2 linked regions of the Celeribacter indicus genome follow. The protein of the gene in region 2 interacts with the protein of the main gene of each other region in a pairwise test. Links are inferred from orthologs where the notes say so. Each region holds a gene or a part of one and is shown on either strand. Other genes may lie near its edges.

What was found. The genes of interacting proteins can lie anywhere in the genome.
Region 1: the proteins of gyrB (region 2) and gyrA interact in binary tests that used the Escherichia coli proteins (3 or more experiments, as listed by UniProt). The link is inferred for Celeribacter indicus from one-to-one orthologs.

What each region holds. Positions count from the first base shown.
Region 1 is NZ_CP004393.1:2,589,947-2,595,799, reverse strand. The notes cover bases 1,647-4,958. They hold gyrA (DNA gyrase subunit A), read right to left. Parts: upstream 4,607-4,958; coding sequence 1,847-4,606; downstream 1,647-1,846. Other genes in these bases: P73_RS13080 (usg protein), read left to right, coding at 4,825-4,958; P73_RS13090 (hypothetical protein), read right to left, coding at 1,647-1,667. Also shown: P73_RS13100 (LysR family transcriptional regulator), read left to right, coding at 1-120; P73_RS13095 (hypothetical protein), read left to right, coding at 235-681; more of P73_RS13090, read right to left, coding at 807-1,646; more of P73_RS13080, read left to right, coding at 4,959-5,112; P73_RS13075 (hypothetical protein), read right to left, coding at 5,120-5,302; P73_RS13070 (disulfide bond formation protein B), read right to left, coding at 5,343-5,837; P73_RS13065 (YqaA family protein), read right to left, coding at 5,834-5,853. UniProt on the Escherichia coli protein: A type II topoisomerase that negatively supercoils closed circular double-stranded (ds) DNA in an ATP-dependent manner to maintain chromosomes in an underwound state.
Region 2 is NZ_CP004393.1:2,882-9,101, forward strand. The notes cover bases 1,307-4,367. They hold gyrB (DNA topoisomerase (ATP-hydrolyzing) subunit B), read left to right. Parts: upstream 1,307-1,649; coding sequence 1,650-4,085; downstream 4,086-4,367. Other genes in these bases: P73_RS00020 (LysE family translocator), read left to right, coding at 1,307-1,560; P73_RS00030 (glycosyltransferase), read left to right, coding at 4,132-4,367. In the rest of the region: DNA replication/repair protein RecF, read left to right, coding at 1-943; more of P73_RS00020, read left to right, coding at 940-1,306; more of P73_RS00030, read left to right, coding at 4,368-5,043; P73_RS00035 (glycosyltransferase), read left to right, coding at 5,060-6,181. UniProt on the Escherichia coli protein: DNA gyrase negatively supercoils closed circular double-stranded DNA in an ATP-dependent manner to maintain chromosomes in an underwound state.

The DNA of each region.
Region 1 (5,853 bases), 2.6 Mb from region 2 along the record:
GATATCTTCATGAGCTATCACGAAAGCCGCCGGGGCGATCCGGCGATGGAGACCGTCACCCGGTTCATCCGCGCGAGTTTTCTGAGGGCGCAGGGGCGCGGCGGGGTCAGCGGGGTCTGATCGCGGAGGCGCGCCTCCCTCGGTTTTTGCAAATATGGAATGTGGATAGATAGTATGGCGTCAGAGCACCACTTAGGGTGGAGTATACACAAGTAAAAAGAGCATCGAGGCAGCATGTTCTCTCTTCACACTCTTGGCGCGCAACTCGGCGGCGTGGCGCAGCTGTGCTTGCGCGGCGTTCTCGCCATTACGCTTCTCCAGCACCCTGCGGTCCAGACGCTCGACCTGTTTCGCAGTCTCGAAGCCACCGCGACCGTCTCCGACGCGCCGCCGCTTCCCTGGCCGCACCTGATCATGTTGCAGGATCTCGGTCCCCTGACGCTGAGCCTGCTGCTCGTGATGATCGCGCTCTGGATCGGGATGGGCATGCGCACGCGGGTCATGGCGCTGCTCGCGGTGCTCCTCACCCTGGCGTCCCATTTCGTCTCCGCGCCCATGCCGCTGGCGCTGAACGGGGATCTCATGCTGCCGCTTGTCGTTACGCTCCTCGCGCTGCCCCTCATCGCATTCGGCGGCGGGCGTTTTTCTTTCTGGCGCGGAGGCTGGCGCGATCTCGTGTGAACCTTTCAGCTTCACCCACATGAGAGAAGGGAGCCCGCGAAGGCTCCCTTTTTCGTGACCGTTCCCGAGGATCGGCAGGGGAAACCCCACAGGCCGGAAGACCTGCGGGGCGTCCTGTCCGAGGATCAGTAGCTCGCCAGATCGCGGAGCGGCGTGGTGTCGGCGGCATAGTCGTCGACCTGATCCGTCACGCGCATCCGGCGCCCGCCGGTCTCGAGCTTCAGCTTGAGCGCGAAGCCGTCGGCATCGTCCAGATCGCCGAAGCCGGTGCCGTAATTCGCCTCGAGCGACACACTGTCGGTGAAGGCGTAGCGGCCGCCGATGGTCGCGATGCCGGTGTCGAGGAAATCCTCGTTGCCGGTGATGACGGAGGCGAGCACGGTGAACTGCATGCTGGTGTCGAACTCACCGCTGAACGCGGTCAGGCCGGTGTCGAGACCGCCCTCGGCCCAGTCGGTGGCGATATTCGCCTCGAACTGGCCGCCGTCGTATTTGTAGCCGAGGCCGTAGGAGCTGAAATCCTCCACATCATTGGCATAGCCGTAGACGGTGGAGGGGCCGAAGCCCGCAAAGCCCGCCAGGGTGTAGCTGTCGGCGTCGCTGTCGTCGGAGGTCTCGTATTGCAGCGCCGCGCCGTAATCCCCGGTCTGGTATTCGACGCCGAGGCCATAGGCGGTGTCGTCGAAATCGTCGGTATCGACATAGCCGAGCATGCCGTAGACGGTGACGCCGGGAACGATCGCGTAGCCCGCGGTCATCTCGAGCAGGGTCATGTCGAGATTCTCGACCTCGCCGATCAGCACGCCGCCGGTAAAGGAGAACGGGCCGGTGACATAGTCGAAATTGCCGTTCAGGAGGGTCGCGTCGATCCCGTCGAGATCGTAATGGGACAGCTCGACGGAGGTGTAGGTGACGCCTTCGGCCGCGGCCGCGCCGGTGGCGGAGATCAGGGCGAGGGCAAGGGAAATTTTTTGTTTTTGGCTCATTTTTAACCTCATCGGAAATGATGGTACGGAGCTACTCCTTTGCCGCGGAAAGGTTGAGGGGGCAGAGCGCGCGGATCACAACCTTTCGGCGTCTGTGACAATTCGGAGACAGGCGTAGCGCACAACGAAACGGCGGCCCCATGGGACCGCCGTTCGTGATGTCGCAGGCCGGTGGCGCGTTATTCCGCGACCGGACGGGGGGCGTCGTCGGCATCCTCCTCGTCGCTTTCCGCGATCCAGGCGACGGAGACAACCTCCTCGCCCTTGCCGGTGTTGAACACCCGCACGCCGCCGGCCGAGCGCGAGCGGAAGGAGATGCCATCCACCGGGCAGCGGATCGACTGGCCCTTGGATGTGGCGAGCATGATCTGGTCGTCGAAGCCCACCGGGAAGGAGGCCACGATCGGCCCGCCGCGCATCGTCTTTTCCATCGCCGTCACGCCCTGGCCGCCACGCCCGCGCACCGGGTAGTCGTGGCTGGAGGAAAGCTTGCCCGTGCCGTTGCGGGTGATGGTGACGATCAGCTCCTCCGCGGCGCGCATCTCCTCGAACCGCTCCATCGAGATCGAGCCTTCGGCCACTTCCTCCTCGTCATCGCTCACCTCGGACTCGTCCGCTCCGGCCATCTGGCGGCGCATCTTGAGATAGGCCTGGCGTTCGGCACTCTCCGCGTCGAAATGGCGGATCACCGACATGGAGACGACCTCGTCGCCCTCGTTCACGAGCTTGATGCCGCGCACGCCGGTCGAACTGCGCGAGTTGAACACGCGCACATCGGGGACGGGGAAGCGGATCGCGCGGCCGGAGGAGGTGACGAGCATCACGTCGTCGTTCTCGTCGCAGATCCGCGCGTTGATGAGGCGCGTGCCCTCGTCCTCGCCCTCGAACTTCATCGCGATCTTGCCGTTCGCCTTCACATTGGTGAAATCCGACAGGCGGTTGCGGCGCACCGAGCCCTTGGAGGTGGCGAAGACGATCTGGAGATCGTCCCAGTCCCTCTCGTCGCGGTCCACCGGAAGGATCGCGGCGATGCCGACGCCCGTCGGGATCGGCAGGATGTTGACGAGCGGCTTGCCCTTCGCCGTGCGGCCGCCCTGCGGCAGGCGCCAGGTCTTCAGCTTGTAGGCCATGCCGTCCGTGGTGAAGATCAGGAGTTGGGTATGGGTGTTCGCGACGAACAGCGTGGTGATCACGTCCTCGTCCTTCGTCGCCATGCCCGACAGGCCCTTGCCGCCGCGCTTCTGGGCGCGGTAGTCGGCGAGCGGCGTGCGCTTTGCCCAGCCGGAGGCGGTCACGGTCACAACCATGTCCTCCTTCTCGATCAGGTCCTCGTCCTCCATGTCGCCCGACCAGTCGGTGATCTCGGTGCGGCGGGGCACGGCGAAGAGGTCCTTCACTTCCGTCAGTTCCGCAGAGATGATGCCCATGATCCGCTCGCGGGAGGCGAGGATGGCGAGGTAGTCCTTGATCTTCGCGGCGAGCTCCTGAAGCTCGTCGGTGACTTCCTTCACCCCGATCTGGGTCAGCCGTTGCAGGCGCAGATCGAGGATCGCGCGGGCCTGCACCTCCGACAGGTTGTAGGTGCCGTCCTCGTTCATCGTATGGGTCGGGTCGTCGATCAGGCGGATGTAATCCGCGATCTCGGCGGCGGGCCAGCGGCGCGTCATCAGCTTCTCGCGCGCCTCGGCGGCATCGGCGGAGGAGCGGATCGTCGCCACGACCTCGTCCACGTTCGACACCGCGACGGCGAGGCCGCAGAGGATATGCGCCCGGTCGCGGGCCTTGCGCAATTCGAAGGCGGTGCGGCGCGCCACGACTTCCTCGCGGAAGGTGATGAAATGTTCGAGGAACTGGCGCAGCGTCAATTGTTCCGGCCGCCCGCCGTTCAGCGCCAGCATGTTGCAGCCGAAGGAGGTCTGGAGCGGCGTGAACCGGAACAGCTGGTTCAGCACCACCTCGGGCGTCGCGTCGCGCTTCAGCTCCACGACGACGCGCACGCCGTTGCGGTCGGATTCGTCCTGGACATGGGAAATGCCCTCGATCCGCTTGTCGCGCACCATTTCCGCGATCTTCTCGATCATCGCGGCCTTGTTCACCTGATAGGGGATCTCATCCACGACGATCGCATAGCGGTCGCGGCGGATCTCCTCCACCCGTGTCTTCGCCCGGATGATGACCGACCCGCGGCCCTCCAGATAGGCCTTGCGCGCGCCGGCGCGGCCGAGAATGATCCCGCCGGTCGGGAAATCGGGGGCGGGCACGATCTCCATCAGCCGTTCGGTGGAGACATCGGGGGTCTCGATGAGCGCGAGCGTCGCGTCGACGACCTCGCCGAGATTGTGCGGCGGGATGTTCGTCGCCATGCCGACCGCGATGCCGCCCGCGCCGTTCACCAGCATGTTCGGGAAGCGCGCCGGGAGCACCGTCGGCTCCTGGTCCTTGCCGTCGTAGTTCAGTTCGAAATCGACCGTATCCTTGTCGATATCGGCCAGCAGATAGGCGGCAGGCTTGTCCATCCGCACTTCGGTATAGCGCATCGCCGCGGCGGCATCGCCGTCCATCGAGCCGAAGTTGCCCTGGCCGTCGAGCAGCGGCAGGGACATGGAAAACGGCTGCGCCATCCGCACGAGCGCGTCATAGATCGCCGAGTCGCCATGCGGGTGATATTTGCCCATCGTATCGCCCACGGCCCGCGCCGATTTGCGGTAGGGCTTGTCATGGGTGTTGCCCGCCTCATTCATCGCGAAGAGAATGCGCCGATGTACCGGTTTCAGCCCGTCGCGCAGGTCCGGGATCGCGCGGGACACGATCACCGACATCGCATAGTCGAGGTAGGAGGACTTCATCTCGTCGGTGATCGAGATTTTCGGGCCTTCCCAATACATCGGCTCGCGCGGTGTTTCTTCTTCGTTTTCAGGTGTTTCCGGAGTGTCGCTCACGTTGTCCGCCTGTCTTTGGCTGCGATCTGTATATAGTTGTGCCACACTCTACCCCATACGGGATATAGGGTGCAATGGCTGATCCCCCGCGGATTTGGCAGCCACCGGCCACCTGTGACAACATGCTGTTTTCATTGACAGTTAATGATTTTGCGGCAGGATTTTCAGGAGGGGGGCGCACAAGCCCCGTTCCAGCACCCGACAGGAGACCACGCCACATGACCAGAGAAGACGCGCGCGAGATGAGCGAGACCGAGATGATGCTGACCGGCTACGGCCTCACGCTTGCCGAATTCACCTACCGCATGCCGGACTACCGCAATGTGCTGAACACCTTCTCATGGCAGCTCTACGATCTCGCGCCGGACTATCCGAAACTCTTCCGCTTCATCGAATTCTGGCAGGAGAATATCGACGGTCCGCTGCATCATGTGCGCTTCACCCACCGCACCCTGGTCGGTCCCGGAGAATGGCGCAACTGCGTCGGCGAATTCACCCTTCACTGACGCGCGGCTAGAACCGGTTCAGGAGCATCTTGAGCGGCGTGGCGGCGCTGCCCGTGGTCGACGTTTTCGAGACCTCGGAAAACCGGGCCTTGAGCGCCGCCGCCCGGTCGTCGGCGAGCGGCGTGCCGAGCCGCTTGCGTCCGCGGCGAATGGCGGGAAGGGGAACGATCTTTGCGGCGGGTTTGCTCATGCCTTCAAAGATGGGGCGGAAATCGCCGGCTTGCAAGGGCTCAGGCGCGCGCCTTGCGCAGCGCCACGAGCCAGAGCGCGAGGAACAGCAGCGAGAACAGGAAATTCCAGCCCGCCATGGTGATGCCGAGCCCCCAGGTGTCCCAGACGATCTCGTCGCAGAGCACGAGATGGGAGGGGCCGCCGGCGCCCGGAAGCAGCTCGGTCCCCGAGAGCCCCGACAGCGTGTCGCCCGATCCGGTGCAGGAGGAGGGGCCGGACCACCATCTCTGCTCCACGCCGGCATGGAACAGGCCGAGCCCTGCGGAGACGAGCATGCTCAGCGCGCCGAGCGCCGCCAGGGCGCGCAGCCGCGTCGTCAGGAACAGCAGGCCGATCACGATGGCGATGGCATGCGGCCAGCGTTGCCACAGGCACATGGGGCAGGGCGCATAGCCGAAGGCCTGGAAGACGAAGGCGCCGGCGAGCAGGGCGAAGGAGCCGAGGGTCGCGGCGAGGGCGGGTTGTTTCGGGGCGAAATCGGAGGACTCGGTCATAGGTATGTCACGGCAT
Region 2 (6,220 bases):
CCGCGCCGCGCCGGACGAGATCGCGCGTAAGCCGGAAAATCTCGGCTGGAAGATCCGCGCGGACCTCATATCCCTGCATCAGCGCCACGAACTCGAAACCTGGGCCGAGCCCGGCCAGTCGCGCTCCGTGCGCATCGATGGCAAGGTGGCGCCACAGGTCGCGCTGGGCCGGATCGCCCGCGTGGTCTGGCTCGTGCCCTCGATGGACCGGCTCTGGATCGAGGGGGCGGAGGGGCGCCGGCGCTTTCTCGACCGGATGGTGATGAGCTTTGAGCCGACCCATGCCGAGGCGGTTCTGGCCTATGAAAAGGCGATGCGGGAGCGCAACAGGCTGTTGAAGGACATGGTGCGCGACGCGCATTGGTATGATGCGCTCGAGGCCCAGATGGCCGGGCACGCCGCGGCGATCATGGCGAACCGGCTTTCCGCGCTCGACCGGCTCGAGCGGGCTCAGGCGGGGGCAGAGACCGCATTTCCCGCCGCGGCCCTCGCGCTGCGGTCTTCAGACGACATGCCCCTGCCGGAGGGGGAGGTGGATCTCATTGCGGCCCTGCGCGACACCCGGCCGCGCGACCTTGCCGCCGGGCGCACCCTCGTCGGGCCGCACCGCGCCGATCTCGGGGCGGTCTATACCACCAAAGGCGTGCCCGCCGACCAATGTTCGACGGGCGAGCAAAAGGCGCTCCTGATCTCGCTCATCCTTGCCAACGGCCGCGCGCTGGCCGAGGATTTCGGCGCAGCGCCGATTTACCTCCTCGACGAGGTGGCCGCTCATCTTGACGCGGACCGCCGCGCCGCGCTCTATGACGAGATCTGCGCCCTTGGCGCACAGGCGTTCATGACCGGCACCGGGCCGGAACTCTTCGCCGAACTGGGTGCGCGCGCCGCCTCATACGAAGTGCACGAGGACCAGGGTGTCTCGAGTGTCAGGGAGTACAGATGACCATCACCGCCGTCGATCTCGGGCTCTACGCCTTTGCGCTCCTGATCCTCTTCATTACCCCCGGCCCGGTCTGGCTCGCCATGCTCGCACGCGCGCTGTCCGGCGGGTTCAACGCCGCCTGGCCGCTCGCGCTCGGCGTGGTGATCGGGGACGTGCTCTGGTCGCTGCTCGCGATCCTCGGCGTCTCCTGGATCGTGTCGGAATTCACCGGATTCCTGACCTTTCTGCGCTGGGTTGCCGTGGCGATGTTCCTCGCGATGGGGATCCTGCTCATCCGCCACGCCGACAAGAAGATCGCCGCAGACAGCCGGCTCACCCGGCCCGGCATGTGGGCGGGGTTCGTCGCCGGACTCGTCGCGATCCTCGGCAATCCGAAGGCGATCCTGTTCTACATGGGGTTCCTGCCCGGCTTCTTCGATCTCTCGACGCTTGGCGTGCCGGATATCCTCGCGATCTGTACCGTGTCCGCGCTGATCCCGCTCCTCGGGAACCTGATCCTCGGCGCCTCGGTGGGCGGACTGCGGCGGATCATGTCCTCGCCGCAGGCGCTGAGGCGCATGAACGTCTCTGCCGGCAGCCTGCTCATCCTCGTTGCCCTCATCATCCCGTTCACGTAGCCGCGCGCGCCGCAAAATCTTGTGTCGCGGACGTGACATCCGCCCCTTGCTCGCGTATAAAAAGCGCAACGAAAAACAAGGAATTCCGCATGTCCGATCCTGCGCAGCAGCCCTCCGAATACGGCGCCAGTTCCATCAAGGTTCTCAAGGGCTTGGAAGCCGTCCGGAAACGTCCCGGCATGTATATCGGCGATACCGACGACGGCTCCGGCCTGCACCATATGGTCTATGAGGTCGTGGACAACGGCATCGACGAGGCACTGGCCGGTCACGCGGACTTCGTCTCCGTGAAAATCCACGCCGACAACTCCGTCTCGGTGCGCGACAACGGGCGCGGAATTCCGACCGATATCCACGAGGAGGAGGGGGTTTCCGCGGCCGAGGTCATCATGACCCAGCTCCATGCGGGCGGCAAGTTCGACCAGAACTCCTACAAGGTCTCGGGCGGCCTCCACGGCGTCGGTGTCTCGGTCGTGAACGCGCTGTCCGAATGGCTCGAGCTCACGATCTGGCGCAACGGCAAGGTGCACAAGGCGAAGTTCGTCAGGGGCGAGACGGCGGAGCATCTGGCGGTCGTCGGCGACGCGGGCGATGAGACCGGCACCGAAGTGCGCTTTCTCGCCTCCGCGAAGACGAGCGATCCAGAGGGCACCTTTTCCAACCTCGACTATTCCTTCGAGACGCTGGAGAAGCGCCTGCGCGAGCTCGCCTTCCTCAATTCCGGCGTGCGCATCATCCTCGAGGACGAACGCCCGGCGGAGCCTCTGCGCACCGAACTGTTCTACGAAGGCGGGGTCAAGGAATTCGTCAAGTATCTCGACCGCTCCAAGAGCCCGATGATACCCGAGCCGATCTTCGTCTCCGGCGAACGCGACGGGATCGGGGTCGAGGTCGCGATGTGGTGGAACGACAGCTATCATGAGAACGTCCTGCCCTTCACCAACAACATCCCGCAGCGCGATGGCGGCACCCATCTCGCGGGCTTTCGTGGCGCGCTGACGCGGACGCTTACGAAATACGCGATGGAAAGCGGGATCGCGAAGAAGGAGAAGGTCAGCTTCACCGGCGATGACGCGCGCGAGGGCCTGACCTGCGTGCTGTCCGTGAAGGTGCCCGATCCGAAATTCTCCTCGCAGACGAAGGACAAGCTCGTCTCCTCCGAGGTGCGCCCGGCGGTCGAGAACCTCGTCGGCGAGAAGCTCACCGAATGGATGGACGAGAACCCGAACGAAGCGCGGATGATCGTGGGCAAGATCGTGGAAGCCGCGCTTGCACGCGAGGCGGCGCGCAAAGCCCGTGAACTGACCCGGCGGAAGACCGCGATGGACGTGAACTTCCTTGCCGGCAAGCTGAAGGATTGTTCGGAGAAAGACCCGTCCCAGACCGAAGTCTTCCTTGTGGAGGGCGACTCCGCCGGCGGCTCCGCGCAGACCGGACGCGACCGGCGCACGCAGGCGATCCTGCCGCTGCGCGGGAAGATCCTCAACGTGGAACGCGCGCGGTTCGACCGGATGCTCTCGTCCCAGGAGATCGGCAATCTCGTCATGGCGCTCGGCACCGGGATCGGGCGCGACGAGTTCAATCTCGACAAGCTGCGCTACCACAAGATCGTCATCATGACCGACGCCGACGTGGACGGCGCGCATATCCGCACGCTCCTGCTGACGTTCTTCTTCCGCCAGATGCCGCAACTGATCGAGGCGGGCCATCTCTTCATCGCCCAGCCGCCGCTCTACAAGGTCTCGCGCGGCAAGTCCGAGGTCTATCTGAAAGACCAGGCCGCGCTGGAGGATTACCTCATCCAGCAGGGAGTCGAAGGTGCGGTGCTGCGGCTGAAAACCGGCGAGGAAATCGCCGGGCAGGATCTGGCCCGCGTGGTCGAGGGCGCGCGCGCCTTCAAGCGCATTCTCGAGCATTTCCCGACGCATTACCCGCGTCACATCGTCGAACAGGCGGCGCTGGCCGGTGCCTTCGAGCCGGGTCGGGCCGATGCCGATCTCGCGGGCGTCGCCGAGGCCGTGGCGCGGCGTCTCGACATGATCGCGCTCGAATACGAACGCGGCTGGACCGGGCGTCCGACCCAGGATGCCGGCATCCGCCTGACCCGCGTGCTGCGCGGTGTGGAGGAGGTCCGCACACTCGACGGCGCGATCCTGCGCGGAGGCGAGGCGCGGCGCATCCATCAGGAGGTCGCGGCCACCCAGGGCGTCTATCACGACCCCTCCAGGCTGGTACGCAAGGACCGCGAGACGCTGATCCACGGGCCGAGCGAGCTTTTGAAGGCGATCCTCGACGAGGGGGAAAAGGGCCTCGCGCTGCAACGGTACAAGGGTCTCGGGGAGATGAACCCCGATCAGCTCTGGGAAACCACGCTCGATCCGGAGGCGCGCACGCTCCTCCAGGTGAAGATCGAGGATTTCCAAGAGGCGGACGATATCTTTACCAAGCTCATGGGCGACGTCGTCGAACCGCGCCGCGAATTCATCCAGGACAATGCGCTGAACGTGGAGAACCTGGACGCGTGACAGGGGCGGTCCGGGGGGACGGCCAGGCAGGGACGGGGAGGCGAGAGTGAAGGTCGGGATCGTCCTGGGACTGCACGCTCCCTTTCCTTACATCGCCGCCCAGATCGCCTCCATCCGGAACCAGAGCCACGGCGACTGGATGCTCCTGCTCCGGGACGACGGCCCGCCCGCGCCGGAGACCGGGAGGCTTCGGAAAGAGATCGGGGGTGATGCCCGGATCGTCTACAGATCCGTCCGGTCCGCCGGATTCGTGTCCAATTTCCTTTCCGGGCTGTGCGACCTTCCCGATGATTGCGATGCGGCCGCCCTGTCGGATCAGGATGACATCTGGCACCCGACCAAGCTTGCACGCGCGGTGCGCGCCCTCTCTGACGCGCCGGACGGTCCCGCGCTCTATTGCGCACGCCGCAACATCCTCACCGCGGGAGGTGTCACCGCCGTGTCGCGGCTCTACCGCCACCCGCCCTCTTTCGCGAATGCGCTGGTTGAGAATATCGCGCCGGGCAACACGATCGTGATGAACCGCGCGGCGCTCCGCCTCGCACGGGAGACCGCCGATTTGGGGAGGGATGTCTTCGCCCATGACTGGTGGCTCTACCAGTTGATCACCGGGGTTGGCGGCACCGTCCTGCACGATCCCGTTCCGGTTCTCGACTATCGCCAGCACGAGGCCAACCTGCTCGGCGCGGGCGAGCGCGGTGGACGCTGGTTCGGCAACCGGCTGCGCGTTCTGGGCGGTGCCTATCGTGAGCGACTCGATCGGCATTGCGCCGCCCTCGCATGTCTTGAAGAGCGGCTGACGCCGGAGAACCGCGCGCTTCTGGCAGCGTTCGAAAGCGCCCGCGGCCGGCGTGGCGCTCCGGAGCGGGTTCTGGCGATGGTGCGTCTGCCCGTCCGGCGACAGGGCATGCTGTCGCAGATCGGCTTCCTGTCGGCCGTGGGGCTGAACCGTGTCTGAGCGTCCGAAAATCCTCATGATCGGCGGCTCTGGGCAGCCCTCCGGCGTACCGGCCTTCATCCTCGGCATGGTCGAGGCGCTCGGGCCGGAGGTCGAATGCGTCGTGGTTTCCGAGGCGGATCGCGGCGGATATTCCCGCCTGCCCGCCCTTGGCGTGCGTCATGTGGCGCTGGAGGGGCTGGCGAGCTCGTTCAACCCGCTGACCTACGGCAAGGCGCGCCGCAACCTGGCGCGGACCATCGCCGACGAACGCCCCGATCTGGTCTGGGCGCATGCGCGTGCGGCCGTGCATCTGTGCCGCGAACTGTTTTCCGGTACGCCCCCGGTGCAAACACGTCTTGCGGTCAGCCTGCACGGCCTGCCCTTCGACCCCGGACACCGCCGGATGCTCCGCCTGCTGTCCCTGCGTGTCGAGGCGCGCCATCTGCGCCACACGCAGCCGCATCACATCCACCTCCTGACGGAGGGGGACGCGGCGCTCTACCGTCGGATGCTCGGCCGGGTGACGGAGCGCCACGCGTTGCACATCCTCGGCACCACCTCCCACCGTCGCCTCGCGCCCGCCCCGGCGCCGCGCCCCGCTTCGGGGACGCCGCTGCGGCTGATCATGACGACGCGTCCGGGATATCAGAAGAACCTCGTGGCCGCCGCACATCTGGTGGCTGCGTTGCGCGTCCCCTGGCGGCTGGATCTCTACGGCAGCGGTACGGACTCGCCCCGGCTGGTTCGCGCCTTCCGGCGAGTCCTGGGTGCCTCGATCTCCTCCGTCGGCTTCCATGGTGCGGTGTCCGACGTCGGAGCGGCGCTCGACCGAGCGGATCTCTACCTCTCCACCTCGCGCTACGAAGGGATGTCCATCGGCGTGCATGAGGCTTTCCAGGCGGGTCTGCCCCTTGCGTTGAGCGACATCCACGGCAACCGCATCTTTCTTGCGACCCATCCCTTCGCGACCGCCCTGCCGGCCGGGCGGCCCCAAGAGGCGGCGCGTCGGATCGAAAACCTCTGGGCCCCTCTGCGGGAATTTCCCGATCACCGGGCAGAGGCGGGCCGGGCCTGGCACAGGCATTTCGCTCCCGAGCAATGGACGAGCCGCGCGCACAACATGCTGCGCGCGATGCTGTCCGATCCGCTTCCGTAAAGACCGCCGTCGAGCCGGCTAGGGCGCGGACTCAATTGA